DNA from 4 places in the Phyllobacterium sp. UNC302MFCol5.2 genome. Region 4 is predicted to be linked to each of the others. Evidence: predicted binding sites of a transcription regulator. Region 4 holds the regulator's gene; each other region holds the start of a gene.
The links. The regulator PhoB, encoded in region 4, activates phosphate uptake and scavenging genes when phosphate is short. The targets are predictions, from matches to a motif close to TGTCATNNANCTGTCAT.

Region 1 (8,011 bases), 430 kb from region 4:
CGCTGGCGGAAACCGCAATCAGGCAGTCGCCGGCGCCAAGTCCGGCGGCCGCGATGTCCGCGGTCGCCTGGCTGGTATCGTCTTCATAGGAACCGGCAAGACGACCAAGGCTGGCAATGCCGCCGGCAATAAGGATGACGATGCGTTCAGGGGATATCCCGTAGGTCCCCGGGATTTCGAGTGCATCCGCGAGCGCCATCAGGCCGGAACTGCCGGCGGCCGCATAAGCCAAACGACCACCCGATGCGAGTGTATGAGCGGCCAGAGTGGCGGCTTCGGCAATGGAGCCAAGCGCTTGCGATACCGAGGCGGCCGCCTCGATTTGCGCTTCATGCAGCAATTGCAGAACATCTTCCGGCGAACGTTCGTCCAGCCCGAATGCCCTCTCATTGCGCTCCTCTGTGCGGGAAACTGCCACAACTCTCTCCTCGTTGTGATAAATAATGCCAAAAAAATACCACTTGTCCAGCAAATCTTAAAAAATTTCTGTTCAGTCAAGTTTTTCGAGGTTTTTGTTCAATTTATTCAATGATCTATGGGAAATGTACAAAATGCACGAATTAACACTTGGCTATTGGTATTTTATTGGTATTCTATTCGTGGAGGACGGTGAAACGTGAATTATCTCGTGGGAATCGATGGTGGTGGAACGAGCTGCAGGGCGGCGCTGGCCGATGCGGGCGGCCGGATTCTGGCCACGGGCAAAAGTGGTTCCGCCAATATCATGACCGACATGAACACCGCCCGGCTTAATATACTCGGCGCAACCGATGCTGCCTTCACGGCCGCCGGAGTGTCCACGTCACTTGTCGCTTCTGCGTCTGCTGTCCTGGGGCTCGCCGGTGCAAATGTCGGCGGCAATGGCGCTCAGCTCCAGGCAATGCTCCCCTTCAAGAACGCGCTGGTCTATTCCGACGGTGTCATTGCACTGCAGGGTGCGCTCGGCGATGCGGATGGGACGGTGGTCATTGTCGGCACCGGCTCGGTCTATGTCACCCGATCGGGAGAAGAGATACGTTTTGCTGGCGGATGGGGCTTCAAGGTCAGCGATCTTGGCGGTGGCGCGCGCCTCGGGCGCGACCTGCTGGAAGAGACATTGCTCGCCTATGACGGGTTTCACCCCTCCTCGGCGTTGACCGACGCAGTCATGCGGCGCTTCGGCGGCAATCCGCACCAGATCGTCCAGTTCGCCCATTCTGCAAGTCCGGGCGATTTCGGTACATTTGCACCGATGCTGTTCGAATATGCTTCGCTGGACGATCCGGTTGCAGTCGCGCTGATCGGGCGCTCAGTCCGGAACATCGAAGAAGGTCTTGATGCAGTGATGCCATCGGACGAGAGCGGCCTTTCCCTCCTCGGCGGGCTTGGCTCGCTCTACGGCCCACTGCTTTCACCACGTTACAAGGCCCGGCTGCAGGAGCCGCTCAATGATCCCCTGACGGGCGCGGTCCAGCTCGCCGTGCATCACTTTTCCGGCGCAGGCGTGGAGCATATGCATGGCTGACGGTCTGATTGACATTCTTCCTTCGCTCAACGAGCAGGCAAGCGGCGGCCCACTTTATGTAAAGCTGCAGCGGCTCATCGAGAATGCGGTGCGCGACGGCATGCTGCGGCCAGGCGACGCCTTGCCGCCTGAGCGCGAACTTGCGGCGATGGCCGAGATTTCACGCGTCACGGTGCGTAAGGCCGTGCAGGGCCTCGTCAACAGCGGTCTGCTCGTGCAGCGGCATGGCTCGGGCACCTTCGTCGCACCGCGCTCGGCCCGCGTCGAACAATCGCTGTCGCACCTTACCTCGTTCACAGAAGACATGGCCCGCCGCGGCATGGTGGTGCGCTCTACCTGGCTTGATCGCGGTATCTATGCGCCCTCGCCCGAGGAGATGGTCACGCTCGGACTTTCCTCGGGGGAAAAGGTGGCGCGGATCAGCCGCCTGCGCGTCGCCAACGACACGCCCATGGCCATCGAACGCGCTGCATTGTCCATCAACGTGCTGCCGAATCCCGAGTTGGTCACAGTCTCGCTCTATGCGGTGCTGGCCGAAGGGGGCAACCGCCCGGTGCGCGCCATCCAGCGCATTTCTGCGGCCATCTTGAAGGAAAATGATGCTACATTGCTCCAGGTTCCGGCCGGCTCCGCCAGCCTGAATATAGAGCGCATATCCTATCTGGAATCGGGCAAGGTCATCGAGTTCACCCGATCGATCTACCGTGCGGATGCCTATGAGTTTGTGGCCGAGCTGAAGCTTGGCGACTCTTCCGAAATATCAGGAGCAGTGCTTTGACGACCAAAACGACCACCCTCATGCGGGAGGAAATCCTTTCCATTCCCGCGGTGACAGAACGGTTCCTCAAAAGTTCCCGCGAAACCCTTGCCGCTGCCGGCGCGAAGCTGCGCGAGAAGAACCCGCCATTCCTCGCCTCGATTGCTCGCGGCTCGTCGGACCATGTCTGTTCGTTTCTCAAATATTCGAGCGAGTTGACCGCCGGGGTTCCCGTCGCTTCGCTCGGGCCATCGGTCGCCTCGATCTATGGCGTGACGCTGAAGCTCGCAGAAGCAGCGACGCTCTCTATATCGCAATCGGGCAAGAGCCCGGACATCGTCAGCATGACTCGCGCGGCAAGCGAGAGCGGCGCGCTTACCATCGCAATCACCAACGTCATCAATTCCGACCTTGCCAATGCGAGCGATTTCCCCATCGATATTCTCGCAGGTCCCGAGCGCAGCGTGGCGGCGACCAAGTCCTTCGTCAATTCCGCCGTTGCCGGTCTGGCGCTCATCGGCCACTGGACCGAGGACAAAAAGCTGCTGACGGCCATCGATGCCCTGCCCGACGCGCTGGCCAAGGCTGTCGAATGTGATTGGTCGCCCTTTGCCGGTGCACTCAAGGATGAAAACTCGCTGTTCGTGCTTGGGCGCGGGCCTTCCCTTGCTATCTCCAACGAGGTGGCATTGAAGTTCAAGGAGACGAGCGGCGTCCACGCCGAGTCCTACAGCGGCGCGGAAGTCATGCACGGGCCGAAGGCCATTGTCGGCAAGGGCTTCCCCGTGCTGGTTCTGGCGGCGCGTGATGCTGCCGAAGATTCGCTTGTTGAAGCGGCGAACCGCCTCGCCGAGCAAGGCGCGGCGGTGTTCCTCACCTCGTCAAAGCCATCGAAGGCAACTGCGTTGCCCTTCGTCGCCACATCGCACCCGCTCACCGACCCGCTCGCCCTGCTCGTTTCGTTCTACGCCTTCGTGGAAGGATTTGCCCGCAGCCGCGGCCTCAATCCCGACGAACCGCCGCATCTGCGCAAGGTGACGGAAACGATATGAGCACCGCCTACGCATTGACGGGCGCCGAGATCTTCGACGGCGCGAACTGGCATAGCGACGCGGCGCTCGTCATCGACAAGGGCGTTGTCTCGAGCATTTCCGACGCCGCCCTGCCGGACGATATCCGCCGTGTCGAACTCGACGGCGGCAAGCTGGTGCCCGGGTTTATCGATATCCAGGTCAATGGCGGCGGCGGCGTCCTTCTCAACGACGGTCCGAGTGTTGACGTCATCCGGACGATCTGCGATGCGCATTTCGCCTTCGGGACGACCGCCCTGCTGCCGACGCTGATTACCGACACGCCCGAAATCACCGCGGCGGCGCTGAATGCCGGCAAGGCTGCCGCGCTTGACAAGGTGACGGGCTTCATCGGACTTCATATCGAAGGGCCCCACCTTTCGGTATCCCACAAAGGGACGCACGACCCGAAGCTCATCCGGCCCATGGAGGATGCCGATCTTGTCGCGCTTATCGAGGCAGCACAGCAATTGCCTGTGCTCCTGACCACAGTAGCGCCTGAGACGGTTCCCGCCGACAAGATCAAGGCTTTGACCGACGCCGGCGTCATTGTCAGCCTCGGCCATAGCGGCGCGTCCTACGAAGTCGCCCTCGCCGCCACGGAAGCCGGCGCGACCATGGCGACACATTTGTTCAACGCCATGAGCCAGCTTGGCCATCGCAGCCCCGGAGTCGTCGGTGCTGTGTTGCAGTCGGGCGAGCTTTCCGCCGGTCTTATCGCCGACGGGTTCCACGTCGACATGGCATCGATGGCAATTGCCATCAGAGCCAAGCAAGGGCCGTCGCGCATTTTCCTCGTCACCGACGCCATGTCGACCATCGGCACCGACATCACCTCGTTCACACTGAACGGGCGCCGGATAACCCGCGCCGGCGGACGTCTGACACTCGACGACGGAACGCTTGCGGGCGCTGACCTCGACATGATCTCAGCGGTGCGTTTTGTGCACAACGAGCTTGGTCTGCCACTGGAAGAAGCCTTGCGGATGGCCTCGCTCTATCCGGCGGAGAGCCTGCGCATCGACCACCATTACGGTCGCCTTCTGCCCGGTTACATCGCCAACATCGTGCATCTTGACGATCGGCTCGACGTCAATCAGGTATGGATCGACGGCGATCTGCATTACGCGCGTTGACGCGGCTCGCCGATTGGTCATACTTGAGTTCTTCACGAGACATTGGAGATGAATATGGCCAAGGACGCGTTGATCGTCGTTGATGTTCAGAATGATTTTTGCCCGGGCGGCGCCCTCGCCGTTGAAGGTGGCCACGAGATCATTCCGATCATCAACAAGCTGATCATGCGCTTCGACCATGTCATCCTGACGCAGGACTGGCATCCCGGCGGTCACTCGAGTTTCGCTTCGACCCATCCGGGGAAGGCACCTTTCGAGACGGTCCCGATGTTTTACGGCAATCAGACGCTGTGGCCCGATCACTGCATCCAGGGCAGCGTCGGGGCCGAATTTCATGCCGAGCTGGAATGGACCAAGGCCGAACTCGTCATCCGCAAGGGTTTCCGCCATCATATCGACAGCTACTCGGCCTTTTACGAGAACGATCGCCAGACCCCAACTGGCCTCGCCGGCTATTTGCGTGACCGGGGGATCACCAATGTGACCTTTGCCGGACTTGCCACGGACTACTGCGTGGCCTATTCCGCGCTCGACGCCGTGGAGCACGGCTTTGCCGCCGATGTTCTGCTCGATGCTTGCCGCGGCATCAATCTCGGCGGTTCGCTGGCCGCCATGCTCGGTGAAATGCGCAAGGCCGGCGTCACCCTCGTCTGACCATAGCCGGCAAATAAAATCATCGGCAGACGCGCCCCGATCCCGGGACCGCCCCGCAGCCTCGACTATCGCCAGCGAATGAACAGCTGCGCATTTTTTCCACAGGCGGAACCGGACAAGGCACATTACTGTTGTCTGTCTGTCACATAATGGAGATACTGGCATCAAGCGCACTATAGATGACGCCTTCGTCCATGGGAGATTGAGATGACCTATCGTATTACCTCGTTGAGCCTTGCATTTGGCCTTGTCCTTGCCTCCTCCACCGCATCCTTCGCCGTTACCGAAATCAGCTGGTGGCATGCAATGACCGGCGCCAACAATGAAGTTGTCGAGACGCTGGCTAAGGAATTCAACGCGAGCCAGGGCGACTACAAAGTTGTTCCAGTTTTCAAGGGAACCTACCCTGAAGCATTGAATGCCGGCATCGCCGCATTCCGGGCCAAGCAGGCCCCCGACATTCTTCAAGTATTTGACGCCGGTACTGGCGTGATGATGGGCGCGGAAGGCGCGGTCAAGCCGGTTGCCGACATTCTTTCGATGGGTGGCTCGAAGTTCGACAAGACCCTCTATCTGCCGGGCATCGTCGCCTATTATTCCAAGCCTGACGGCACCATGCTGTCCTTCCCCTACAACAGCTCCTCGCCCATCCTTTACTACAACAAGGACGCCTTCAAGAAGGCTGGCCTCGATGAGAACAATCCGCCAAAAACCTGGACGGAAGTGTGGGACGCCGCCAAGAAGATCAAGTCCAGCGGTGCAGCATCGTGCGGGTTCACCTCGACCTGGCTCACCTGGATCCAGACCGAAAATTACGCGGCCTGGAATAATCTGCAGTGGGGCACCAACGAAAACGGCATCGCTGCCACCGATGTCGAGTTGAAGATAAACGCGCCGACCTTCGTCAAGCACTTCCAGGAGATTGCCGACCTCGCCAAGGATGGCACCTTCCGTTATGGCGGTCGTACCTCGGAGGCAAAACAGCTGTTCACCTCAGGCGAATGCGCCATCTTCACTGAATCGTCGGGCGGCCTTGGCGACGTGGTGAAGTCGGGCCTCAATTTCGGCACCGGCCAGCTTCCCTACGAGGCAGGTGCGCAAGGTGCGCCGCAGAACACGATTCCGGGCGGCGCCTCGCTTTGGGTCTTCGCCGGCAAGTCGGACGAGCAATATAAGGGTGTGGCCGCTTTCTTCAATTTCCTGTCGAAGACCGATATCCAGGCTCGCCTGCATCAGGTCTCGGGTTATCTGCCGGTTACGATGGCGGCCTATGAGGCAACCAAGAAATCCGGTTTCTACGACAAGAACCCGGCGCGCGAGATCCCGATCAAGCAGATGCTGGGCAAGGCTCCTACGGAAAATTCCAAGGGCGTGCGCCTCGTCAACCTGCCGCAGGTACGCGATATCGAGAATGAAGAGTTCGAGAACATGCTAGCCGGCAAACAGACGGCGCAGCAGGCGCTCGACAATGCCGTCAAGCGCGGCAACGCAGCGATCAAGCAGGCGCTCGGCCAATAAGCCCTTCCGTCTGAAACCCGGCCGCAAGCCCTTGCGGCCGGGATTTCCTTTAATGTGAGGCATTCATGGCATCGTCCAACAACGTGACGTTTCCCAACAAGCTCCTGCCCTATTTGCTGCTGGCGCCCCAGCTTGCCATCACGCTCATCTTTTTCTACTGGCCGGCATCGCAGGCGATCTATCAGTCCGTCCTGCGCGAAGACCCCTTCGGCCTGTCGACACAATTCGTCGGCCTTGGCAATTTCAGGCGGGTCATCAGCGATCCCAACTATCTGAATTCGCTGCAGGTCACGATCGTCTTTTCGGTCGCGACGACGCTGATCGCCATGACGATCGCGTTGCTTCTCGCCGTCATGGCCGACAAGGTCATCCGTGGCAAGAACATCTACCGCACGCTGCTCATCTGGCCCTACGCCGTTGCGCCCGCCATCGCCGGCATGTTGTGGCTGTTCCTGTTTAACCCATCGATGGGGACGCTCGCCTATCTCGCCCGCTCCGCCGGCTATAACTGGGACCCGCTGCTCAACGGCAACCAGGCGATGGTTCTGGTTGTTTCCGCCGCGGCATGGAAGCAGATCAGCTACAATTTCCTGTTCTTCGTCGCCGGGCTGCAATCTATTCCAAAATCGCTGATCGAGGCTGCCGCCATCGACGGTGCCGGCGAGAACAAGCGGTTCTGGACCATCGTCTTTCCGCTCCTTGCCCCAACGACGTTCTTTCTTCTCGTCGTCAACACGGTCTATGCCTTCTTCGACACGTTCGGCATCATTCACGCCGTGACCGGCGGCGGTCCGGGCAAGGCAACCGAGACGCTCGTCTACAAGGTGTACAATGACGGCTTCGTCAATCTCATCCTCGGCGATTCGGCGGCGCAGTCGGTCATCCTCATGATCATCGTGATCGCCTTGACGGCAATCCAGTTCCGCTATGTCGAACGCAAAGTCCATTACGGCTGAGGTGACCATGATCCAGAACAACCCCATTGGCCGCCTGATTGCACACTTCGTTCTCATCCTTGGGATCGTCGTCGTCGCTTTCCCGATCTACTATACATTCGTCGCCTCGACGCAGACGCTGCAGGAAATCATCCGGCCGCCGCTTTCGCTGCTGCCGGGCGGCCATTTCTGGGAGAATTATTCTTCGGCCCTGTTCGGCGGTGTCGGGCGCATCGGCGGCGTCGGCGTTGACCGCCTCCTCTGGAACACGGTTGTCATGGCGCTTGGCGTCGCCATCGGCAAGATCGTCATCTCGCTTCTTTCGGCATATGCCATCGTGTTCTTCCGCTTCCCCGGCCGCATGTTCTTCTTCTGGCTTATCTTCATCACACTGATGCTGCCGGTCGAAGTGCGCATCCTTCCGACCTACAAAGTCA
Region 2 (8,011 bases), on a different contig from region 4:
ATCCTCAACCGCGCCGAGACCGAGAACGGGCAGGAATTGCTTTAGGGGAATCCGGGCGAAAGGCTCATGAGGGTCAAAATATCCTGCATCTTAGGACGCGGAACTGATCTAACCCGCATGCCCGATCACCACCACCAGAAACATGGCCAGCATGGCGCCAGCGGCGATCTTCCAGAAATCGCCGCGCTTTTTCATACCTGGCCAACCGAGCGGCTTGATGATGTGAAGCACCATCATCAATATCAGTGCAAAGGGCAGAATCTTGAGCATGGTGTCCGGCGGTTGGAGGCGGTCGGGTCGGTGGCGGAGTTGTGGGGGATTGACCGTAGACTGTCAATTCGACCTTTGACTCTGGCCCGCACATTGCGGATGCTGCCAAACTCGGGAGGAAATACATGACATCACGATACAAGGACGTTTATCGCGAGTGGCAAACCGATCCGCTGGCCTTCTGGGCTCATGCGGCCGTGGCGATAGACTGGTTCAAGCCCTGGGATAAGGTGTTTGACGCAGAGCAAGGCCCCTACGGGCGGTGGTATGCCGGGGCCCAGTGCAATACCTGCCATAACGCCGTCGATCGCCATGTGGGACAGGGCAGGGCCGATCAGCCCGCACTGATTTATGATAGCGCAGTCACCGGAACGCAGCGCAGGATCACCTATGCCGAGCTCCTTGACGAGGTCAATGCGCTCGCGGCCGTTCTGATCGACAAGGGCGTGGGCAAAGGCGACCGCGTTATCATCTACATGGCCATGGTCCCGGAAGCCATCGTCGCGATGCTCGCCTGCGCCCGGATAGGCGCCGTTCATTCCGTTGTTTTCGGCGGGTTTGCAGCGCATGAACTGGCGACGCGCATCGACGATGCCAAGCCGGTCATGATCATCGCGACGTCCTGCGGCCTCGAACCCGGGCGCGTGGTGGCTTACAAACCTATGCTCGACAAGGCCATAGAGCAGGCCGCGCACAAGGTCGGGACCTGCCTTATCCTCGTGCGTCCGCAGCAGCCGCACGAACTCGTTGCTGATCGCGATTTTGATTATGCCGATGCGGTGGCGGCCGCACGCGGGCGCAAGGTGCCCTGTGCGGTCGTCGAGGCAACCGATCCGCTGTATATCCTCTACACATCGGGCACGACCGGCCAGCCCAAGGGCGTCGTACGCGACAATGGCGGGCATCTCGTGGCGCTCGCCTGGTCGATGGGGGCGATCTACGATACCAAGCCCGGCGAGGTGTTTTGGGCGGCCTCCGATATCGGCTGGGCTGTCGGTCACTCCTATATCGCCTATGCACCGCTGTTCATCGGCGCCACCAGCATCATCTATGAGGGCAAGCCGGTTGGTACGCCGGATGCAGGTGCATTCTGGCGGGTCATATCGGAGCACAAGGTCAAGGTGCTGTTCACCGCGCCAACCGCATTCCGCGCCATCAAGAAGGAGGATCCGAAGGGCGAATTCATCGCCAGGTATGGTCTGTCCTCGCTGAAATATCTGTTTCTGGCTGGCGAACGCGCCGATACGGACACGATCAAATGGGCCGAGGAAAAACTCGGGGTGCCGGTCATCGATCATTGGTGGCAGACGGAAAGCGGCTGGCCGATGGCGGCTAATCCGGCGGGTCTCGGCATGTTGCCGGTCAAGTACGGATCGCCCACGGTGCCCATGCCAGGCTATGACATTCAGGTCCTCGACGATGCCGGCCACCCCGTCAAGCGCGGCGACCTCGGCAACATCGTTGTCAAGCTGCCGCTGCCGCCCTCATGCCTGCCCACGCTGTGGAACGCCGACAAGCGGTTTTGCGAAGCCTATACCAGCGAGTTTCCGGGCTATTACAAAACCGCCGATGCCGGGATCGTCGATGAGGAGGGCTATGTCTATATCATGAGCCGCACCGACGACATCATCAACGTCGCCGGGCATCGCCTTTCGACGGGGGCGATGGAAGAAGTGCTTTCAAGCCATCCGGACGTTGCCGAATGCGCGGTGATCGGCATTGCCGACCATCTCAAAGGTCAGGTGCCATGCGGCTTCATCGTCCTCAAATCCGGCGTGACGCGGGCTGAATCAGATATCGAACAGGATTGCGTGGTGCTCATTCGCGAAAGGATCGGGCCCATAGCGGCGTTCAAGCTGGCCATCACCGCCAAGCGGCTGCCGAAAACGCGATCCGGCAAGATCTTGCGCGGGACGATGCAAAAGATAGCCGATCGGGAGCCCTGGAACATGCCGGCCACGATCGACGACCCGGCGATTCTCGATGAGATCATCGTGGTCCTCGAGGCGCGCGGTATAGGCCGAAAATGATTTGAGTCCTCATGACATCCTCCTGACAGAAGGTTGTCAGGAGGGGTGTGCGATAGTGTCTCCGTGATGACAAGGAGACAGGGTTATGACTTACGTAGATTTTGGCATTGTTCAGACAGTAAGGCGTCTGTTGACTGACTTCGCAGCGTATCGCGAGGAACTGCGCACGGAGCGCCATCTCAATTCGCTTCCCGAGCATGTGCTTAAGGATATCGGCTGGCCGGATGCTTGTGCAGAGCGTCTTGCACGTCGTGGCGCAATGAGGAATGCAGACGTCGGCACCGACAGTGCCGGCGTCGACCTTCCCCTGCGGCATATCGATTGGACAAGAGCATTCCAGCCCAAAAAGACAAGCAAATCCCGGCGTTTCGGGCTAGAATATTGATTTTTCAGAGCGGCAATGGGAGTGGCGGCATGGAACCGAAGAAGCTGATCGGAATGGTGTTCATAGACAAGTTTGCCGATTGGGAATTCGGTCTGCTTTCCGGCTCCGCTACTGAATGGTTCGGCGGGCGCATCGTCGCCCTGTCGCCGTCGCAAGGTCCGCTCCGCTCGATCGGTGGACTTAAGCTCATTCCGGATCGGGGTGTTGCGCCGGACGAAAATGCCGACCTAGATGGTCTCGCCATCATCGGCTCGGACCTGTGGCCCGAGGAAGACGCTCCTGACATTTCGCCCCTGTTGAATGCGACTTTGTCACGGGGCGCCATCGTCGGGGCCATCTGCGGCGGGACGCTGGCGCTCGCCCGCGCGGGCCTGTTCGAAGGCCGACGCCATACCAGTAACGGCGCTGGATGGCTGCAGTCAAAGATCGGCGATTACAAGGGCGCGGAGCTCTACCAGGATGTTCCGCACGCAATCCGCGATGGTCATATCGTCAGCGCATCCGGAGCGGCACCGGGCACCTTTGCCACAAGTTTTCTTGAAGCGCTGTTGCCGGAGCAGGCAGGCCAGGTGGCCGAGATGCGTGCGTTCATCGCACAGGAATACCAGACGGCCTGACATTGGCCGAGTGAGGACGCGTAATATGAAGACGTGGACTGAAAAGCTGAATTCCGAGGATCGGCACGAGGTCAAGCCTGCGCCGATCAGTATTGCCGGCATGAAGGCCGGTGAGATCATGCTCGTGCCAACGGTGCTGGAGATCGATGAGTTCATTCGCGGTCTTCCCGAAGGCGCCGAGATGGATGTGAAGTCCATGCGCCGGGCGATGGCGAAGGCGCATGGTGCGGAGGTTACCTGTCCGATTACCACCGGGTTTCACCTGCGGACGGTGGCGGAAGCTGCCTATGAGGCATATCAGCGAACAGGCGATGTCAAGGCAGTCACGCCGTTCTGGCGTGTCGTCAACATCAAGACGCCGACGATTGCGAAGCTTTCCTTTGGACCGGCGTTTGTCCTCGAACAGCGCCGGCGGGAAGGATTGAGCGATGCGTAGGGCGGACCGGCTATTCCAGATCGTGCAGAAACTACGTGGTGGCAGGCTCGTGACAGCGCGCCAGCTGGCTGAGAAACTCGAAGTGTCGGAGCGCACGATCTATCGCGATATTTCCGATTTGCAATCGACAGGCGTTCCGATCGATGGCGAAGCGGGCGTCGGTTACATTCTGCGTGAAGGCTTCGACCTGCCGCCCCTGATGTTCACGCGCGACGAGGTGGTCGCGCTCGTCGCCGGTGCACGGCTCATTACCGCCTGGGGCGGGGCCTCCATGGCACGTGCTGCCGAGGAAGCCATCATCAAGATCGGTGCTGTACTGCCCAAGGAAGAACGCCCGCGGATCGCCAACACGCATATCCATGCTTCCGGAACGAGCATTACCGAGAACGACCGGTCGCTGATCGATCTTGCGGAAAACGCCGCCGAGCAATGCCGGGTCCTTTCGATCACCTATACGGACCTCGAAGGCAAGGAAAGCATGCGGGACATCCGGCCGCTGGGGCTGTGGTTCTGGGGCAAGGTGTGGACGCTGATCAGCTGGTGCGAATTGCGCAATGATTTTCGCACGTTCCGCATCGACCGCATTGCCAAGGTCGAGAAGATCGACCGCATTTTTCGGCAGGAGCGCGGCAAGACCCTTGCCGATTTCTATCGCCGGGTCGAACTCAGCGAGACGCCGGAGACGCGCGCGAAGGCATCTTAAAAGCTGGCAGGGTATGCCGAATCATGCCGCGAACTGGGTAAGGTCTCGGTTCAAATCCGTCACGATTTTTCCCGAAAAAAAAGCTCCGCGGACGGAGCTTTTTTTATTCCTTAAGTCCCGTCAAACGACGAGGCAGAGGAGCCTATTCCTCGTCTTCGTCCTGATTGCGGCCCTTAAGGGACGACAGCTTGGCGAAGACCTTGTCGGCGTCGAGCTCTTCGTCCTCGTCGCGAACCTGCGGCTGTACGTCGAGGTTCTCGGTTGCCGAAGCCGGCAACAACGTATCGCCGCTCTCGACCGGCTGGGCGGGACGGCCGCGCGACGAGCGCTCGACCTCGATGTCGAGATCGATCTGCGAGCAAAGGCCCAGCGTCACCGGGTCCATCGGCTGCAGGTTGTTGGAGTTCCAGTGGGTGCGGTTGCGGATCTGCTCGATCGTCGATTTTGTCGTGCCGATGAGGCGCGAAATCTGTGCGTCCTTCAACTCCGGATGATTGCGGACAAGCCAGAGAATGGCATTTGGGCGATCCTGACGCTTGGAAAGCGGCGTATAGCGCGGGCCCTTGCGCTTGGTCTCGGGAACACGGACCTTCGGATCGGAAATCTTGAGCTTGTGATTGACGTCGGCCTCGCCACGCGCAATTTCCTCGCGCGAAAGCTGGCCAGTGATCAGCGGGTCCAGGCCCTTGATGCCCTGCGCGGACTCGCCATCGGCGATCGCCTTCACTTCGAGCGGATGCAACTTGCAGAAAGCGGCGATCTGTTCGAAAGAAAGGGCGGTATTGTCGACAAGCCAGACGGCCGTTGCCTTTGGCATAAGAAGCTGGGTGGCCATAGATATAATCCTCTCGTTCGTCCGCTCCGGTGGCGCGGGACGTGGGTTCAACCACAATTTCCGGGAATTCGAGGCGCTATATACCTTCATTTTAACCGATGAGCAAGAATCGGATTCAGCCGCATGAATCCGCTCTGGAGCCGTTTCATCGAACTGTCATCAAAGTGTCATCGCAGTGCAATGCATCTACGCCATCGATCTCCGCAATCACAATCGGAGGTCTACTAATGTCTAACAGGAACACGCTCTACCTCGGGCTTGGCGCGGCACTTCTTGCATCCGTTGCCATGCCTGCATCTGCCGACCCCATTTTCAACCGGATCGCCAGCTTTGCCGTAGCCGATAATCTGCCGAAGGACGCTGACAAGTCGAAGCCGACTTCTTCCGAGATCATCACCGTTTCCGGTGATGGCAAGACATTGATCTATTCGGATAGCCCTTACGGTTCGATCGGCTTCATCGATATCACCGATCCGGCAAAGCCGCAGGCAGGCGGCATCATCAAGGTAGAGGGTGAGCCGACCTCGGTTGCAGCGCTCGGCGATACGGTCTTTGCCGCGGTCAATACGTCCAAGGACAGGGCCAACCCCTCGGGCCGCCTCGACATCATCGATATCGCGTCACGCAAGGTCGTCTCCAGCTGCGATCTCGGCGGCCAGCCTGACTCGGTTGCGATCTCACCGGACCAGACCTTCGCTGCCATCGTCATCGAAAACGAACGTGACGAAGAGATCAATGAAGGCGCGCTGCCGCAGATGCCATCCGGAAATCTCAAGGTTCTGGCGCTGAAGGACGGCGCGGCGGACTGCGCCGGCATGAAGACTGTTGAACTGACCGGGCTCTCCGAAATCGCACCGCAGGATGCCGAACCCGAGTTCGTCTCGATCAACAAGGACAATTTGATCGCCGTTACGCTGCAGGAAAACAACCATATCGCCATTGTCGATGCGGCAACCGGCAAGATCGTCAACCATTTCTCCGCCGGCACCGTCGATCTCGACAAGATCGACGTGAAGAATGACGGCGCACTCAAATTCGACGGCAGCATGAAGGGCGTGCTGCGCGAGCCCGACACCGTCAAATGGCTGGACAATGACCGCTTTGTCATCGCCAATGAAGGCGATTACAAGGGCGGCTCCCGCAGCTTCAGTATCTTCTCGAAGGACGGCAAGCTGCTTTATGAATCCGGCCCCTCGCTCGAATGGAAGATGGCGGAAGCTGGGCACTACCCCGACAAGCGTAACAAGAAGGGCGTCGAGCTCGAAGGCGCTGAAGTGGGCAAGTTCGGCGACACCAATTATCTTTTCGTCGCCAGCGAGCGCGCTTCGCTCGTCGGCGTCTACAAGGATAATGGTGCGGAGCCGCAATTCGTGCAGCTGCTCCCCTCGGGCATTGGACCTGAAGGCGTTCTGGCCATTCCCTCGCGCAACCTTCTGGTTACAGCCAACGAGAGCGATCTCGTCGAAGATGGCGGCGCGCGCTCACACGTCATGATCTATGAACTCAAGGAACAGCAGCCTAATTATCCGCAGATCGTATCGACCACGAAGGATGACGGCACGCCGCTCGGCTGGGGCGCTCTATCCGGCCTCGTCGGCGATCTGAAAGAGCCCGGCAAGCTCTACGCTGTCTCCGACTCGTTCTACTACGCTTCCCCCTCGATCTTCACCATCGATGCCAAACAGGCGCCGGCGAAAATCACCGAGGCGCTCACTGTCAAGCGCGGCGGACAGGCGGCGCAGAAGCTCGATATCGAAGGCATCACCACGGACGGTCAGGGTGGCTTCTGGCTCGCCAACGAAGGCGACCAGGCAAAGCTCGTCCCGCATGCGATCCTCAACGTGAACGACAAGGGCGAGATCAAGAAGGAAATCGCCCTTCCGGAAGAACTGCTTCCGAACCAGACGCGTTTTGGCCTTGAAGGCATAACCCGCGTTGGTGAAGGCGATGATGCGGTTCTGTGGATGGCGATTCAGCGCGAGTGGAAGGATGACGAGAAGGGTTTCGTCAAGCTCCTTGCCTATAACGTCAAGGACAAGAGCTGGAGCGCGGTCTCCTATCCGCTCGACAAGACGGAAAATGGCTGGGTCGGCCTCTCGGAGATCACCGCCCATGACGGTCAGCTCTATATCATCGAGCGTGACAACCAGATCGGCCAGAAGGCCGCGGTGAAGCGGCTCTATCGCATCGCGCTCGACGATTTGAAGCCGGCCAAGATCGGCGACAAGCTTCCGGTCGTGACCAAGGTGCTTGCCCACGACTTCATGGACGATCTGAAAGCTTCGAATGGTTATGTCGTCGAGAAGCTTGAAGGTTTCACCATCGATTCCGATGGCAACGGCTATGCCGTTACCGACAATGACGGTGTCGATGGCTCCTCCGGCGAAACCCTGTTTTTCAGCGTCGGCAAGGTGCAGGCGACCAACTGATAACGGGTAGCGATAGACCGGGCCGCAGCCTTACACCTGCGGCCCTATCGCGTTTCTATGTAAACAATAAGAGTTCGTCGTTTAACCGACGTCGAGCACGATCTTGCCGATGTGATGGCCGTCTTCCATGCGCTCATGCGCCCGCCAAGCCTCGTGCAGCGGATAGACCATGTCGATCACCGGCGCAACGCGGCGCTCGACCAGCAGCGGCCAGACCTTGGTCTCAAGCGCCCTTGCGATACCCGCCTTGAACTCCACGGGCCTGTTGCGCAAGGTTGATCCTGTATGCGTGAGACGTTTCACCAT
Region 3 (8,011 bases), 140 kb from region 4:
ATCGACCACGATCACGACGAAAATGGATTTAACAACAGATGCGGTCACGCGCTGGCCGAGAGACTCGGCGCTGCCACCGACCTTCATGCCCTCGACAGAGGCCATGACGCCGATGATCATGGCCATGAACGGCGCCTTGATCAAGCCCGCAAGATAGCTCGAAATATCAATGGCATCGCGCAGACGCTGAATAAAGGCATCAGGCGGAATACCGGAATAGGCCCAGGTAATGGTCATGGCGCCGGCAAGCGCGGCAAAATCAGCGATGATGGTCAAAAGCGGCAGCGAAATAACCAGCGCGACCAAGCGGGGAAATACCAGCACGCCGACAGGATTGAGGCCGATGACCGTCAGCGCGTCGGTCTCCTCGCGCATTTTCATCGAACCGATTTCGGCAGTGATCGCGCTGCCGGAGCGCCCGGCGATCATGATCGCGGTCAAAAGCACGCCGATCTCGCGCAAAACCAGGATGCCGACGAGATCGACGACGAAAATCTCCGCGCCGAAATAGCGGAGCTGGAATGCGCCCTGCTGCGCGATGATCGCCCCGATGATCGTCGACATCAGCACGACCACCGGAATGGCCCCAATGCCCATGCTGTCGATCTGGTGCACGATCGCCGCAGGGCGAATGCTGCCCCGGCGGCTGCCCTTCATCTGCGCGCCGCGAACGGTAGCGCCGAGTATGTGCATCGATTTGACGAAGTCGTCGCCAAACGCATAGACGTTGCGTCCGATTGCGGCAAAGAAACGTACCGTGAGGGATACATGCTCGGGCGGCGGCGAATCATCAGGCGTGGTCGCAACTTCGCCGACAGCATCGAAGAGCGCGCCCCAGCTTTCCGATTGACCCTCGATCTTGACGTCCTTGCCGGCCTCCTGCAGCGTCGTGCGCAGGCGCTCGATCAGCCACGTTCCTGCCGTATCGAGGAGTTCAATGCCGGAAAGGTCGATCACAAGCTTGGAAATGCTGGTATCGCGCTCGATTTCGCGCATGCGCTCGTCAACACGCCTGACATTGCGGGTTGTCCACGCACCCGATAGCGCAACAGTCGCGCCGTCGCCTTCCTTCTGGAATTCGACGTGGGGCGGCGCGGCGGTAGAAGCACTTGAATTGTTTGCTCTATCGGTCAACATCACACACACATATCGAGTCTCTCGACCGATGTCACTTGAACAATAGTTTCGGATAGGGCCCAAACAATGGCGCTGGAAATTTCGATTTCGGTTGAACGCTGGCCCATTGCCGGAACCTTCACGATCTCGCGTGGATCGAAGACCGAGGCAGCCGTGGTCATCTGCACATTGACGGATGGCCCATTCATTGGAAGAGGCGAATGCGTGCCCTATGCGCGCTATGGCGAGAGCCTCGAATCGGTGTGCGCCGAGATCGAGGCCCTGCGCGGCGCACTGACAAACGGCGCGACACGCGATGACCTGCCGGCCCTGCTCAAGGCCGGCGCCGCCCGCAACGCGGTCGATTGCGCATTGTGGGACCTCGAAGCGAAGCGCAGCGGAACCTCCGTTGTGGCCCTTGCCGGTCTCGCTCCTCTCCAGGAACTGACCACGGCGGTTACGGTGTCGTTCGGCGAAGCCGAAGCGATGGCAGCTTCGGCCAGGAATTTCGCCGACAGGCCCGTGATCAAGGTCAAAGTTGGCGGCGAGAACGATGCGGCGCGCATTGCGGCGGTGGCGGCGGCAGCGCCGGCCAGCCGCATTATCCTCGACGCCAACGAGGGCTGGACCGACGCCAATATCATTGAAAACATGCTGGCGGCCGCGAAGGCCGGCGCCGTGCTGATCGAGCAACCGCTGCCCGCTGGAAAGGATGCGATCCTTTCCAGGATACCGCACCCGGTTCCGATCTGCGCCGATGAAAGCGCGCACGGCACCGACGATCTTCCCGCCCTGATCGGCCGCTATGACAGCATCAACATCAAGCTCGACAAGACGGGCGGCCTGACGGAAGCGCTGCACATGCAAAGAAGCGCCCGCGCGCTTGGATTTGGCGTCATGGTCGGCTGCATGGTCGGAACCTCGCTCGCAATGGCACCAGCGATGCTGGTCGCCCAGGACGCGGATTTTGTCGATCTGGACGGTCCGTTGATTCTCAAGGAGGATCGAGAGCCGGGTCTGGTGTTCGAGGGCAGCCGGGTTTTCCCGCCGAGCCGTAATCTCTGGGGCTAATTTTGCCTCTGTTCCAGCCGCAGAGACACGCCCGCAAGCACAAGACCGCAGGCGGCCAGCGCAACCATCACATAGAAGCCGTAAATTTCCGTCCTGGCATAGAGCGGCCCCGAAACCATCGTGGCGATGGCCAGCGAGGTTCCGATGAAGAATGTCGACAGCCCCTGGGCGGTGCCGCCGCGTTCCTCGGGGATCGTCAGCGCAATCATCTTCTGCATGCCGAGAAATGAGAGCGCGAATGAGAAAGCGTGGAGACTCTGGATGAGAAAGAAACCCGCCACACCCAATCCCGAAGGGGCGACCAGCGGAAACGCGGCCCATCGAAACATGGCAAAGGCCGAGCCGATCATCAGCACCCGCGCAGGGTGAAGCTTTCCGAAAAGGCGTCGAAACATCGTGAACATGATCACTTCGGCAACAACGGAGATCGACCATAATGCGCCGATCACCGTTTCGCCAATTCCGATCGACTTCCAGTAGATCGCAGAGAAACTGTAGCCATAAGCATGGCTGGCCTGCGTAATGCCGGTTGCGATCAAAAAGGTGACGAAGGCGGGACGACGTAGCGCCCTGCCCGCATCGGCAATATCGACATCCGAAAGCGGCGAGAGCCGGCGCGGCTTGCCGATGCGCGGGACGACGAAGCTCATGGCGCATGCGGCAATGAGTGTGGCCAGCAGAGCCGATGGGATGATCCACTCGCCGAAATACTGGATGAAGACGCCGCCGGCGAAGGAGGCAAGCAGAAAGGAGATCGAGCCCCAAACCCGCATCTTCGCAAAGTCGGCTCCATAACGGCGCACGCCGGAGAGCGCAATCGTATCGGCGAGCGGCACTTGCGATGTCCATGGCGGCGCCAGCATCAGCGACACAATCAATATGCCGGCAAAGCCGAAGGGAACGAAATAGAAGGCGGCGACGATGACCGCAAGGACGGTTGCTGTCGTCAGGATATGCGCCCGGTCGTTGGACCGGTCGGCGAGCATTGAAACAAGCGGCGCGGCGATGACGCGCACGAAAAGCGGCATGGAAAGGACGATCGAAATCTCGGTCGGTGTCAGCGCCCGGTATTCGAGCCACAAGGGAAAATACGGCAGGTGCAGGCCGCTCGAGGCGAAGATGGCGAAATAAGCGAGAGCCACCCGCAGCTCAAAGCGAGGCGGCTTGTCGAGACCCGGATCCGCAGAGGCGGTGATCATTGCAGGACTTTCGGAAGAACGAAGACGGCTGGGGAGAATCGCAATCATGATCCGCCCGCGCCACGCACCTATCACGAAATACTGCACCCGCCTAGAAATGCTCGCGATAATTGTGGGAGTTCTATAGGTCCGACGGTTGCCGCGCCGGGACCGCGCGCTTGCGGCCTATCCATCTGGCGACAGCTTCGCGCGAAGGAACGATCTCCGTCAGCGCGCTTTCGAAGATATCGGCGCAAGCCTCCCAACTGAAGCTTCTGAGCCGATCATCGGGATCGACTTTGCCCATCGCCAGCGCGCCGAGCGCGGCTTCGTTGAGATCATCGGAAAGGACGCCGGCGCCCGAGACGCCAATCACATCCTTCGGACCTGGGACCGGATAGCCGGCCACGGGCACGCCACAGGCGATCGCTTCGAGCAGCACGAGCCCGAACGTGTCAGTGCGGCTCGGGAAGACGAACACGTCCGAACCCGCATAGTAGCGCGCCAATTCCTCACCCTCCTTCTTGCCGGCAAAAACCGCATCCGGATATTTGCGTTTGAGCTCCGGCAAACTCGGCCCGTCACCGACGACGAGCTTCGTTCCTGGCAGTTCGAGCGTCAGAAAGGCTTCGAGGTTCTTCTCCGGCGCGACCCGCCCGACGCACAGGAAGATCGGCCGGTTAAGTTTGAGATCGACCGGCTGGGGACGGAAGAGCTTGCGATCGACGCCGCGGGTCCAGACCTTCAGCGTCTTGAAACCGCGCGCGGAAAGTTCGTCGTTGATCGATTGCGTCGGCACGAGACAGGTTTCGGCAGCATTGTGAAAGCGGCGCAGGAAGGCATAGGTCCAGGCCAGCGGCACCGGCAGGCGCTCGCGCAGATATTCGGGAAAGCGCGTGTGGAAGCTGGTCGTGAACCGCCAACTATTCCTGAGGCAGGCACGTCGCGCCATGATGCCCAGTGGACCTTCCGTCGCGATATGGACGAAAGCCGGCTGCAGCGCCTCGATGCGCGCTTTCACGGCATGCGGAAGCGTCAGCGCCAGGCGAATTTCCGGGTAGGTCGGGCACGGAGCCGAACGATAGTCGGCCGGCGAGATGATCGTTACGTCGAAGCCGCGCGCCTCCATTTGCTCGCGCAGCTTCGTCAGGGTACGTACGACCCCATTGACCTGGGGATGCCAGGCGTCCGAAACGATAACGAGCCGTTTGGGCTGAACGCTTGGCTCAGGCCGCATTCGCCGCCTTGGGGCGCTTGTCATCGAGGCGGATGACCGGTGCAAATCCAGCCTGTTCACCGATCAGGTGCGTCCACGACAGGAGTTCCATGCGGCCGTCAAAATGCTCGACGATGGCCGTGCAGCTCTCCACCCAGTCGCCGGTATTGATATATTCGATACCGTCGATCTGCTCGATGGTTGCGTGGTGAATGTGCCCGCAGATGACACCGTCAGCGCCGATGCGGCGCGCTTCATCGGAAACGACCGTCTGGAACGAGCCGATGAAATTGACCGCCTTCTTGACCCGGAATTTCGCCCAGGCCGAGAACGACCAGTAGCGCAGGCCGAGCATGCGCCGCACCTTGTTCATGATGGTGTTGATCGCGAGGGCCGCGTCATAGGCCCAGTCGCCGAGATAGGCGATGTGGCGGGCGTTGCGCACCACTACATCGAACTGGTCGCCGTGAATGACGAGGAACTTTCGTCCATCCGCGGTCTCGTGCATCGTCCGGTCCATGACCTCGATGCCACCGAAATGGGTGCCCTGGAAATCGCGCAGGAACTCGTCATGGTTGCCGGCGATGTAGAGGATGCGCGCGCCCTTGCGGCTCTTGCGCAGCAGCTTTTGCACGATATCATTGTGCTCCTGCGGCCAGTGCCAGCTGCGGCGCAGGCGCCAGCCATCGACGATATCGCCGACGAGATAGATCGTATCGGCATCATGATACTTCAGGAAATCCAGAAGAAAACTGGCTTTCGCACCTTTCGAACCGAGATGGACATCGGAAAGAAAAAGAGTGCGGAATTTGCGGGCCTCGTTCTCGACCATGATGCTGATCTCCGTTCAGCGCTGACGCGGGGGCGTCCGGTTGCGCTGACACAAACCCGATTCATGTCACAATCATATGACGGTGCGGAAAACTGCATGTTTTCGGACGATAAACACTTGTAACAAAATGGACTTCATTTATGCGTCTGGATGTTATTCAAGCATGCTAGAAATGCCTGAACTGATGATTTGTGAACGCGCCGCACCAATTTCCGGAAGGACCCGCTCCATGGCCAACGACAAAACGCCCAGCAGCTCTGACCTCGATGAAAGCGCGCTGTTCTACCACCGCTTTCCTCAGCCGGGTAAGCTGGAAATCCAGGCCACCAAGACGCTCGGCAACCAGCGCGATCTCGCGCTCGCCTATTCCCCCGGCGTTGCCGCGCCATGTCTTGCCATTCACGAAGACCCGGCAACCGCCGCTGACTATACGAGCCGCGCCAACCTCGTAGCCGTGGTTTCCAACGGAACGGCGGTGCTTGGCCTTGGCAATATCGGCCCCCTCGCCTCCAAGCCCGTCATGGAAGGCAAGGCGGTACTCTTCAAGAAGTTCGCCAATATCGACGTCTTCGACATCGAGATCGACGCCAAGGAAATCACCCGCATTGTCGACGTCGTCTCCGCGCTCGAACCGACCTTCGGCGGCATCAATCTCGAAGACATCAAGGCGCCGGAATGTTTCGAGGTCGAGGAACAACTGCGCGCCAAGATGAACATCCCTGTCTTCCATGACGACCAGCACGGCACCGCCATCATCGTCGCCGCTGCAATCCTCAACGGCATGGAGCTTGCCGGCAAGGACCTTTCCAAGATCAAGATCGTTGCCTCGGGCGCCGGCGCTGCCGCCCTCGCCTGCCTCAATCTTCTCGTGAAGCTTGGTGCCGACCGCAACAACATCTGGGTCTGCGACATTGACGGCGTTGTTTACGAGGGCCGCAATACGCTTATGGACCGCTGGAAATCGGTCTATGTGCAGAAGACCGATGCCCGCGTCCTAGCCGATGTCATCGGCGGGGCGGACGTCTTCCTCGGCCTTTCTGCTGCAGGCGTGCTCAAGCCAGAGCTTCTCAAGCAGATGGCGCCGAACCCGCTGATCATGGCGCTCGCCAATCCGACACCGGAGATCATGCCGGAGGAAGCCCGCGCCGCGCGCGCCGACGCGATGATCTGCACCGGCCGCTCCGATTTCCCAAACCAGGTCAACAACGTCCTTTGCTTCCCCTATATCTTCCGCGGCGCGCTCGACTGCGGCGCGAGGGCGATCAACGAAGAGATGAAGATGGCCGCCGTCCAGGCCATCGCGGCGCTCGCCCGCGAAGAACCATCCGACGTTGCTGCCCGCGCCTATTCAGGCGAGACGCCGACCTTCGGACCGAATTACCTCATTCCCTCGCCCTTCGACCCCCGCCTCATCTTGCGCATCGCCCCGGCCGTCGCCAAGGCAGCCATGGATACCGGCGTCGCCGAGCGTCCGATCGACGACTTCGATGCTTATCTTGACCGCTTGAACCGCTTCGTCTTCCGGTCCGGACTGATCATGAAGCCGATCTTCACGAAGGCGAAAACGGCCGAGAAGAAGCGCGTGATCTATGCCGATGGCGAGGACGAACGCGTCCTGCGCGCCGCACAGGTCGTGCTCGAGGAAGGGATTGCGCTGCCGACGCTGATCGGACGCCCGCAGGTGATCGAGACGCGCCTCAAGCGCTACGGCCTGAAGATCAAGGTCGGCAAGGACTTCGATATCATCAACCCCGAGGACGATCCGCGCTACCGCGATTACGTCGATCTTCTGGTCAAGCTCACCGGGCGGCGCGGCACCACCCCGGAAGTGGCGCGCACCATGGTTCGCGCCAGCAGCACCGTCATTGCGGCGCTCGCCATCGTGCGCGGCGAGGCCGACGCCATGATCTGCGGGCTTGAAGGACGTTTCGAGCGGCATTTGCGCAATGTCGACCAGATCATCGGCAAGCTTGAAGGCATCCGCAATTTCTCGGCGCTCAGCCTGCTTATTTCGCAGCGCGGCGTTCTCTTCCTCACCGACACCTATGTGAGCATCGATCCGACCGCCGAGGAGATCGCCGAAAAGACCGTGCTGGCGGCGAGCGAAATCAGCCGCTTCGGCATCGAGCCAAAGGCGGCCTTGCTGTCGCATTCGAATTTCGGCTCGCGCGATTCCGAAAGCGCCGCAAAGATGCGCCATGCATCCGAACTGCTCCGTGCCAAGGCACCGCATCTCGAGCAGGACGGCGAAATGCATGGCGATTCGGCGCTGTCGCAGGTGCTTCGCGAACGCGTGCTGCCGCATTCGCGGCTGAACGGCGAGGCCAATCTCCTCGTCTTCCCCAATCTCGATGCTGCGAACATCACGCTCAATGTGGTCAAGAGCGTTACCGACGCGCTCCATGTCGGGCCGATCCTGCTCGGCGCTGCCAAGCCGGCCCATATCCTGACGCCTTCCGTGACATCGCGCGGCATCGTCAACATGACTGCGCTTGCCGTGGTGGAGGCATCACAGCGCGTTGATTGAGACAGGGACCGTCTTATTGCTGCCGCATGGCCGTGGATGGTTCAGGCGCATTCGCACCCGTCGAATGCCCC
Region 4 (8,011 bases):
CCGCAGTGCTTGCAATTGCGGTGGCCGCATCGACGGTGGGTGCATCTGCCCGCGACCAGATTCAGGTTTCTGGCTCCTCGACCGTGCTGCCCTATGCCAAGATTGTTGCCGAAACGTTCGGTGAGACCTTCCCGAACTTCAAGACGCCGGTTGTTGAATCCGGTGGTTCTGGCGCAGGCATCAAGGAATTCTGCAAGGGCGTCGGCGAAGACACGATCGACATTGCCAACTCTTCGCGCCCGATCAAGGACACCGAGCTGAAGTCCTGTGTTGACGCTGGCGTCAAGGACGTTGAAGAAATCCGCATCGGCTATGACGGCATCGTTTTCGCCACCGACATCAAGGGTCCGGACTGGAAGATCGTCCCGAAGGACATCTACACCGCTCTCGCCGCTCAGATCGTTGTTGACGGCAAGCTCGTAGACAATCCGAACACCAAATGGAACCAGGTCAACCCGAACCTTCCGGATTGGGATATTGCAGCGTATATTCCCGGCGAAAAGCACGGCACCCGTGAAGTTTTCGAAGAGAAGCTGATGACGGGCGGCTGCAAGGCTTCCGGCGCTGCTGACGCAATCAAGAAGCTCGGCCTCGACGAAAAGGCTTCGGCTGCTGCCTGCGTCAAGATCCGCAAGGACGGCAAGGCCATCGATATCGACGGCGACTATCCCGAGACGCTCGCCCGCATCGACGCCAACAAGACCGGCGTTGGCGTATTCGGCCTCGCTTTTTATGAGAACAATGCCGACAAGCTGAAAGTCGCGACGGTTTCGGACGTTGTGCCGAGCACCGAGACGATCGCTTCGGGCAAGTATCCCGTTTCGCGTCCGCTGTTCTTCTACGTCAAGAAGGCGCATCTCGGCGTTATTCCGGGCCTGAAGGAATATGTCGACTTCTTCCTCAGCGATCAGATGATCGGCGAAGACAGTCCGCTTGCCGAATACGGTCTCGTACCGGCTCCGGAAGCAGAACGTAAGGCCCAGCGCGACGCGTTCGCCGCCGGAACCACGATGAAGAACTAAATTCCTGAGGTACAGGGGCGGCGCGAGCCGCCCCTGTCCCGTTTCGAATTCAAACTGAATTACAGGACAGATCGGGGAAAGCTTGATGTCCACGTCATTGGTGTTTGTCATTGTCCTTGCGATCGGCGTTATCGGATACTTCCTTGGGCGCCAGCGCGCTGTCAGCAAGAATGACGGAAGCGTAAAGCCGCACTCCTTGCCGCATTACCATGCATGGTGGGTATTCCTGGCTTCCGCGTTGCCAGCGATCCTGTTCCTGGTCATTTGGGCCGGCGCGACCAATATCTACCTGGAGCGCTCCGCGATTGCCGAACTGCCGGTCCGCACGGCTGACACCGTCATCGCCAGCCAAAGCCTCGAACTCGGCATGGTCAGCGGCATTGCCCGCGGTCTCGGGAAACTGACGGCCGATGAGGTGACAAATCTGCCGCAGACCTTCGCCGAGTTGCGCCCGCTGCTTTCAGCCAAGGGCGTGGCGCTCGCGCCCGACGGTCAGGACTATATGATCCCGATCGCCGTTGAGTGGAACAAGAACACCCAGCGCGCGAATTATATCGGCGGCATCATGGCCCTCCTTCTGGCGGTCGGCGGCGCACTTTATGGCCTGTCCGGCGTTCATGTTCGGGCGAGGGCGCGCAACAATGTCGAGCGCGTCATCCTCGGTGCTCTGCTCGCTGCCTCCACCATCGCCATTCTGACAACCGTCGGCATTATCCTGTCGATGTTGTTCCAGACGCTCACCTTCTTCCAGTCGGTCTCTCCGGCAAGCTTCTTTTTCGGCACCGTATGGGATCCGCGCTTTGCCGCGGCCGGCTCGGGCGGATCGCAAGGCCAGTTCGGACTGATCCCGCTCCTTGCCGGCACACTCTACATCGCTTTCGTCGCCATGCTTTTCGCGGTCCCGGTCGGCCTCTTCGCGGCCATCTACATGGCTGAATATGCGAGCCGCGGCGTGCGCTCCGTCGTCAAGCCGCTGCTCGAAGTGCTCGCCGGCATCCCGACCATCGTCTACGGCTTCTTCGCGCTCGTCACCGTCGGACCGTTCCTGCGCGACCTCAGCGCGGCGCTTTCCGGCGGCTATGCCTTCATCCAGGCGCAGAGCGTGCTCACCGCCGGCATCGTCATGGGCGTCATGCTGATCCCGTTCGTCTCGTCGCTTTCCGACGACATCATCACGGCCGTACCGCAGTCGCTGCGTGACGGATCGCTCGGGCTCGGCTCGACCCGTTCGGAAACGATCCGCCGCGTCGTACTGCCCGCCGCGCTGCCAGGCATTGTCGGCGCGCTGCTCCTGACGGCATCACGCGCCATCGGCGAAACGATGATCGTCGTGCTCGCAGCCGGCGTTGCCGCCAATCTCAACATCAATCCGTTCGAGGCGATGACGACAATCACTGTCAAGATCGTCAACCAGCTGACGGGAGACCTTGAGTTCAATTCGCCGCAAACCCTCGTCGCCTTTGCACTCGGTCTCACGCTCTTCTTCATCACGCTTGGCATGAACATTTTCGCGCTCTACATCGTCCGCAAGTATCGGGAGCAGTACGAATGACCGACATAGCCCTCAATCCCACTGCTGCATCGGCACGTCCCGCCCGGCGAGACATTGGATTAAAGCGCCGCTACGCTGCCGAACGCAGGTTCAAGCTCTATGGCATCGCAGCGATAGCGATCGGCATCTTCTTCCTCATTGCGCTGCTGTTCTCCGTGTTCTCCAACGGCTACACCGCGTTCTGGCAGACCGAGGTCAATCTTGCGATCAATCTCGATCCGAAGATCATCGATCCGGACAATAAGCGTGCCACCGATCCAAACGTGCTTCTGACCGCCAATTATCCGGTTCTCGCCCGCAATGCGCTGGCGGAAAAGCTGGGGGTCGCCCAAACCGACAAGCCCGGCTTGCGCGAACTCGGCAAGCTTTTCTCCGATGGCGTGCGCGGCCAGTTGCGTGAGCTCGTCGTTGCAAATCCTAATCTCATCGGCACTACGCAGAATGTCTGGGTGCTTACGGGCGCCGACATCGACTCCGCGTTCAAGGGCCAGATCGATCTCAGCGTCGACCAGTCGCGCCGCAAGGTTTCGGACAAGCAGGTCGAATGGATGAACAAGCTGAAGGCCGACGGCGCCATGGCCCAGCGATTCAACACCGGTCTCTTCACCTATGGCGCGTCCAGCCGCCCCGAAACTTCGGGTCTCAGCGTCGCCCTCATCGGTTCGCTCTACATGATGCTGATTGTGCTCGGCCTCTCGCTGCCCATCGGCGTTGCCGCTTCGATCTACCTTGAGGAATACGCCAAGAAGAACCGCCTGACTGATATTATCGAGGTCAACATTAATAATCTTGCGGCGGTCCCGTCGATTGTCTTCGGTCTGCTCGGCCTCGCAGTCTTCATCAACTTCCTGCATATGCCGCGCTCGGCATCGCTGGTCGGCGGTCTCGTGCTGACGCTGATGACGCTGCCGACAATCATTATTGCGACGCGCGCCGCGCTGCGTGCCGTACCCCCGTCCATCCGCGCGGCGGCGCTTGGTATTGGCGCGTCGAAGACGCAGATGGTTTTCCATCACGTCCTGCCGCTCGCCGCACCCGGCATTTTGACCGGTACCATCATTGGCCTGGCGCATGCGCTCGGCGAGACCGCGCCGCTGCTTCTGATCGGCATGGTGGCTTTCGTCGCCAATAATCCGGTAACGCCGCTCGATCCTTCGACGGCCTTGCCCGTGCAAATCTACATGTGGGCCAACGAAGCCGAGCGCGCCTTCGTCGAGCGGACGTCCGGTGCTATCATCGTGCTGCTTCTCTTCCTCGCGGTCATGAACATCACGGCCATCCTTCTGCGTCGCCGCTTCGAGCGCCGCTGGTAACTGTTCGAGAGAGGACCTAGTTATGAACCTTATGACGGAACGAAATCTCGAAAAGGCGGTAAACGACAAGATGAGCGCCCAGCCCAACGCAATCAAAATGCAAGGCAAGGATGTCACCGTTCACTATGGCGACAAACAGGCCTTGTTCGGTGTCAGCCTCGACGTGCCGGAAAAGATGGTCACGGCGCTGATCGGCCCTTCGGGCTGCGGCAAGTCGACATTCCTGCGCAGTCTCAACCGCATGAACGACACCATCGAAGGCTGTAAGATCGGCGGCAAGATCACGCTCGATGACGAGGATATCTACAATCCTAAGATCGACGTTGTCGAGCTGCGCGCCCGGGTGGGCATGGTGTTCCAGAAACCCAATCCTTTTCCGAAGTCTATTTTCGAGAACGTCGCCTATGGCCCGCGCATTCACGGGCTCGCGAAGGGTCGCCACGAACTTGATGAAATCGTTGAGAAAAGCCTGCGCCGCGCCAGCCTTTTCGATGAGGTGAAGGATCGCCTGCATGAGGCAGGCACCGGACTTTCCGGCGGCCAGCAGCAGCGCCTGTGCATTGCCCGCGCCATCGCCGTCAGTCCGGAAGTGATCCTCATGGACGAGCCGTGCTCGGCGCTTGATCCGATCGCCACCGCAAAGGTGGAGGAACTGATCGACGAATTGCGCGAAAACTACACCATCGTCATCGTCACCCACTCGATGCAGCAGGCAGCGCGCGTTTCGCAGCGCACGGCCATGTTCCATCTCGGCAATCTTGTCGAGGTCGGCGATACGGAAATGATGTTCACAAGCCCCACCGAGAAGCGCACCCAGGACTATATCACCGGACGCTTCGGCTGACGCAGGAACGAGGACAAAGCACATGACCGAGTTGCAGCACACTGTGCGCTCTTACGATGACGAACTGAAGTTCCTGACGCACAAGATCGCCGAGATGGGTGGTCATGCCGAACGCATGGTCGAACAGGCGGTCGCCGCCATGGTCAATTCCGACAATGCGCTGGCGCAGCGCGTCATCTCGGACGATCTGATCCTCGACGCCGGTCAGCGCGAGATCGATGAAAAGGCCATCACCATCATCGGCAAGCGCCAGCCGATGGCGATCGACCTGCGTGAAGTCATCGGGACGATCCGCATTTCCTCCGATCTCGAGCGTATCGGCGATCTCGGCAAGAACATTGCCAAGCGCGTCGTTGCCGTGACCGATACCCGCCAGACGCTCTCGGTCTACCGCGGCTTGCAGACAATCGCCGAACTTGCCTTGACGCAGCTGAAGGACGTGCTCGACGCCTATGCCACGCGCTCGGTACAGCAGGTGAACATTGTGCGCGAACGCGACGACGAAATCGACGCGCTCTATACGTCGCTGTTCCGCGAATTGCTGACCTACATGATGGAAGATCCGCGCAACATTTCCGCCTGTACGCATCTTTTGTTCTGCGCCAAGAATATCGAGCGCATAGGCGACCACGCCACCAATATTGCCGAGACAGTCTATTACATTGTTACCGGTTCGCAACTGCCGGCGGAACGTCCCAAGGAAGACCAGACACATACTATTATTGTGGATGAAACGACCGAGTCCTAATTCAACTGAAGGCTTGATATGGCAATAGCTCCCAAAATCACCGTTGTGGAGGACGAGGAAGCCCTGAGCGTCCTCCTCCGGTACAATCTTGAAGCTGAAGGCTATGTTGTCGAGACGATCGCACGTGGCGACGAAGCGGAAATTGCGCTGCGCGAGAACGTTCCGGATCTTCTGATCCTCGACTGGATGCTGCCCGGCCTGTCGGGCATCGAACTCTGCCGCCGCCTGCGGGCGCGGCGCGAGACCGAGATCCTGCCAATTATCATGCTCACCGCCCGCGGCGAGGAGAGCGAACGCGTTCGCGGCCTTTCGACCGGTGCCGACGATTACATGGTCAAGCCGTTTTCGACGCCTGAACTACTGGCGCGCATCAAGTCCATGCTCCGCCGCGTCAATCCGAGCCTGCTTTCGCACGTGCTGAGCTTCGGCGATCTCAAGCTCGACCGCGAACAGCACCGCGTTTTCCGCAAGGAGCGCGAGCTGAAACTTGGCCCGACGGAGTTCCGGCTGCTTGAATTCCTCATGCAATCACCCGGACGGGTCTTTTCGCGCGGCCAGCTGCTGGATAATGTCTGGGGTGCGGACATCTATGTCGATGATCGCACCGTTGACGTCCACGTTGGTCGCCTGCGCAAGGCGATCAATATCGGACGTTCGATAGATCCGATTCGCACGGTACGTGGCGCCGGCTATTCGTTCGGCTGATCCCTAATTATTCCGGTTCTGATAAGGGCGTCGCATCAGCGCTAGATGGCTGATGCGGCGCCTTTTGGTATTTTGCAGTCCGCCGACAATGCCTTGCTCAAAGTCTCCACAGCCTGGCTTGAAATTCACGCAAATATAGGGTAGGGGACTATATTATGTCTCATGCCACCAAGGAAAAATCAAAACTGATCGCAAGGATCCGTCGCCTCAAGGGGCAGATGGAGGCCGTCGAGCGGGCGCTCGAAGCCGAAATGCCGTGCGGCGACATTCTAAACCTGGTGGCGTCGGTGCGCGGCGCCGTAAACGGCCTGATGGGTGAACTCGTCGAGGATCATATTCGCATGCACGTCGTCGATCCCGGCACCGAGACGGACAGGGAACGCGCCAAGGGCGCCGCGGATCTCATCGACGTTGTAAGGATGTATCTGAAATGAGCCACGATCACGCGATCCATTTGCCTCAAGGCACGCATGCCCATGTGTTTCTGGGTGACGATCACGAGCGCAACGAACGACGCACCTGGTTTGTGATCGCGCTGACCGCGACGATGATGGTTGCGGAGATCGTGGCGGGAACGGTTTTCGGTTCGATGGCGCTTGTCGCCGATGGCTGGCATATGTCGACACATACTGCCGCGATGTTGATCGCGGCGTTGGCCTATCTCTATGCAAGGAAGAATGCCAGCAATCCGCGTTTCACCTTCGGCACGGGAAAATTTGGCGATCTCGCAGGTTTTGCCAGCGCTGTGATCCTCGCGCTTATTGCACTGCTGATCGGCTGGGAGAGTTTCCTACGCCTTGCCAACCCGATCTCGATCAGTTTTCCGCAGGCGATCTCCGTTGCCGTGCTTGGCCTTGCCGTCAACCTTGTTTGTGCCTGGCTCTTGCGCGACGACCATAGCCATCATCACCACGGTCACCATGGCGATAACCATCATCACCACGGTCACGATCATAATTTGCGTGCCGCCTATCTGCACGTTCTTGCCGATGCGCTGACGTCCGTCCTCGCCATCATCGCCCTTCTCGCGGGCAGCATTTACGGCTGGCTTTGGCTCGATCCGGCCATGGGAATTGTCGGTGCTCTTGTTATCGCCAGATGGTCATGGGGTCTCATCCGCGATGCGGGCGGCGTGTTGCTCGACTATGTCCCTCAGGGTGAAGACCTGCCTGATGAAATACGTGGCGCCATCGAAAAGGAGGGCGACGTGATTACCGACCTGCACGTCTGGCAGCTTGGCCCGGGGCATCACGGTGCCATTGTTTCGCTTTTGAGCGACGATCCGAAAGCGCCGTCGTCCTATCGTGCCAAACTCGCACATATCCATGAGTTGTCGCATGTGACCGTTGAGGTAGAGCCGAAGGCCGCGTAAATTTCGATTCGGGTGTGTCACACGCTTTGAAGACCCCACGTGCGACGAACGTTCGAATAGCCGGGAGCCCATGTGATGACCGTCACGATTTACCACAACCCGAAATGCGGTACCTCGCGTAATACCCTCGCCATGATCCGCAATGCAGGGATCGAGCCGGTGATCGTGGAATATCTCAAGACGCCGCCGAGCCGGGAAACCCTGAAGGAAATGATCAGCCGGGCTGGTCTTAGCGTGCGCCAGGCCTTGCGCCAAAAAGGTACGCCCTATGCCGAGTTTGGCCTCGACAATGCTTCGTTGGACGACGATGCGCTTCTCGACGCGATGATGGCCAATCCAATCCTCATCGAACGTCCTTTCGTCGTGACCGAAAGAGGCGTGCGGCTCAGCCGCCCTTCAGAAATTGTGCTTGAGATCCTGCCAGATGCGCAGAAGGGCCCGTTTTCCAAGGAGGA

Region 1: ugpB (sn-glycerol-3-phosphate ABC transporter substrate-binding protein UgpB) is a predicted target of PhoB. The motif match lies at 5,251-5,267, and genes of this name have one in related genera.
Region 2: BR48_RS0110010 (esterase-like activity of phytase family protein) is a predicted target of PhoB. The motif match lies at 5,431-5,447, and genes of this name have one in related genera.
Region 3: BR48_RS0112970 (UDP-2,3-diacylglucosamine diphosphatase) is a predicted target of PhoB. The motif match lies at 5,479-5,495, and genes of this name have one in related genera.

The regions. Positions count from the first base shown of each region.
Region 1 is NZ_JMLL01000011.1:636,801-644,811, forward strand. It holds gene BR48_RS0114390 (N-acetylmuramic acid 6-phosphate etherase) at 1-418, opposite strand, end outside; gene BR48_RS0114395 (BadF/BadG/BcrA/BcrD ATPase family protein) at 617-1,504, shown strand; gene BR48_RS0114400 (GntR family transcriptional regulator) at 1,497-2,282, shown strand; gene BR48_RS0114405 (SIS domain-containing protein) at 2,303-3,313, shown strand; gene nagA (N-acetylglucosamine-6-phosphate deacetylase) at 3,310-4,467, shown strand; gene pncA (bifunctional nicotinamidase/pyrazinamidase) at 4,522-5,121, shown strand; gene ugpB (sn-glycerol-3-phosphate ABC transporter substrate-binding protein UgpB) at 5,329-6,639, shown strand; gene ugpA (sn-glycerol-3-phosphate ABC transporter permease UgpA) at 6,705-7,595, shown strand; gene ugpE (sn-glycerol-3-phosphate ABC transporter permease UgpE) at 7,603-8,011, shown strand, end outside.
Region 2 is NZ_JMLL01000010.1:1,650,326-1,658,336, forward strand. It holds gene BR48_RS0109970 (SGNH/GDSL hydrolase family protein) at 1-45, shown strand, start outside; gene BR48_RS26440 (hypothetical protein) at 109-270, opposite strand; gene BR48_RS0109980 (propionyl-CoA synthetase) at 396-2,300, shown strand; gene BR48_RS26625 (DUF1127 domain-containing protein) at 2,386-2,685, shown strand; gene BR48_RS0109990 (DJ-1/PfpI family protein) at 2,715-3,302, shown strand; gene BR48_RS0109995 (hypothetical protein) at 3,328-3,738, shown strand; gene BR48_RS0110000 (YafY family protein) at 3,731-4,441, shown strand; gene BR48_RS0110005 (DUF1013 domain-containing protein) at 4,584-5,276, opposite strand; gene BR48_RS0110010 (esterase-like activity of phytase family protein) at 5,504-7,705, shown strand; gene BR48_RS0110015 (NAD(P)H-quinone oxidoreductase) at 7,787-8,011, opposite strand, start outside.
Region 3 is NZ_JMLL01000011.1:339,303-347,313, forward strand. It holds gene BR48_RS0112950 (ABC transporter permease) at 1-1,137, opposite strand, end outside; gene dgcA (N-acetyl-D-Glu racemase DgcA) at 1,204-2,187, shown strand; gene BR48_RS0112960 (MFS transporter) at 2,184-3,386, opposite strand; gene BR48_RS24570 (glycosyltransferase family 1 protein) at 3,508-4,602, opposite strand; gene BR48_RS0112970 (UDP-2,3-diacylglucosamine diphosphatase) at 4,592-5,413, opposite strand; gene BR48_RS0112975 (NADP-dependent malic enzyme) at 5,643-7,940, shown strand.
Region 4 is NZ_JMLL01000011.1:202,973-210,983, reverse strand. It holds gene BR48_RS0112315 (substrate-binding domain-containing protein) at 1-1,022, shown strand, start outside; gene pstC (phosphate ABC transporter permease subunit PstC) at 1,108-2,574, shown strand; gene pstA (phosphate ABC transporter permease PstA) at 2,571-3,887, shown strand; gene pstB (phosphate ABC transporter ATP-binding protein PstB) at 3,958-4,731, shown strand; gene phoU (phosphate signaling complex protein PhoU) at 4,754-5,479, shown strand; gene phoB (phosphate regulon transcriptional regulator PhoB) at 5,498-6,184, shown strand; gene BR48_RS0112285 (metal/formaldehyde-sensitive transcriptional repressor) at 6,340-6,618, shown strand; gene dmeF (CDF family Co(II)/Ni(II) efflux transporter DmeF) at 6,615-7,556, shown strand; gene arsC (arsenate reductase (glutaredoxin)) at 7,632-8,011, shown strand, end outside.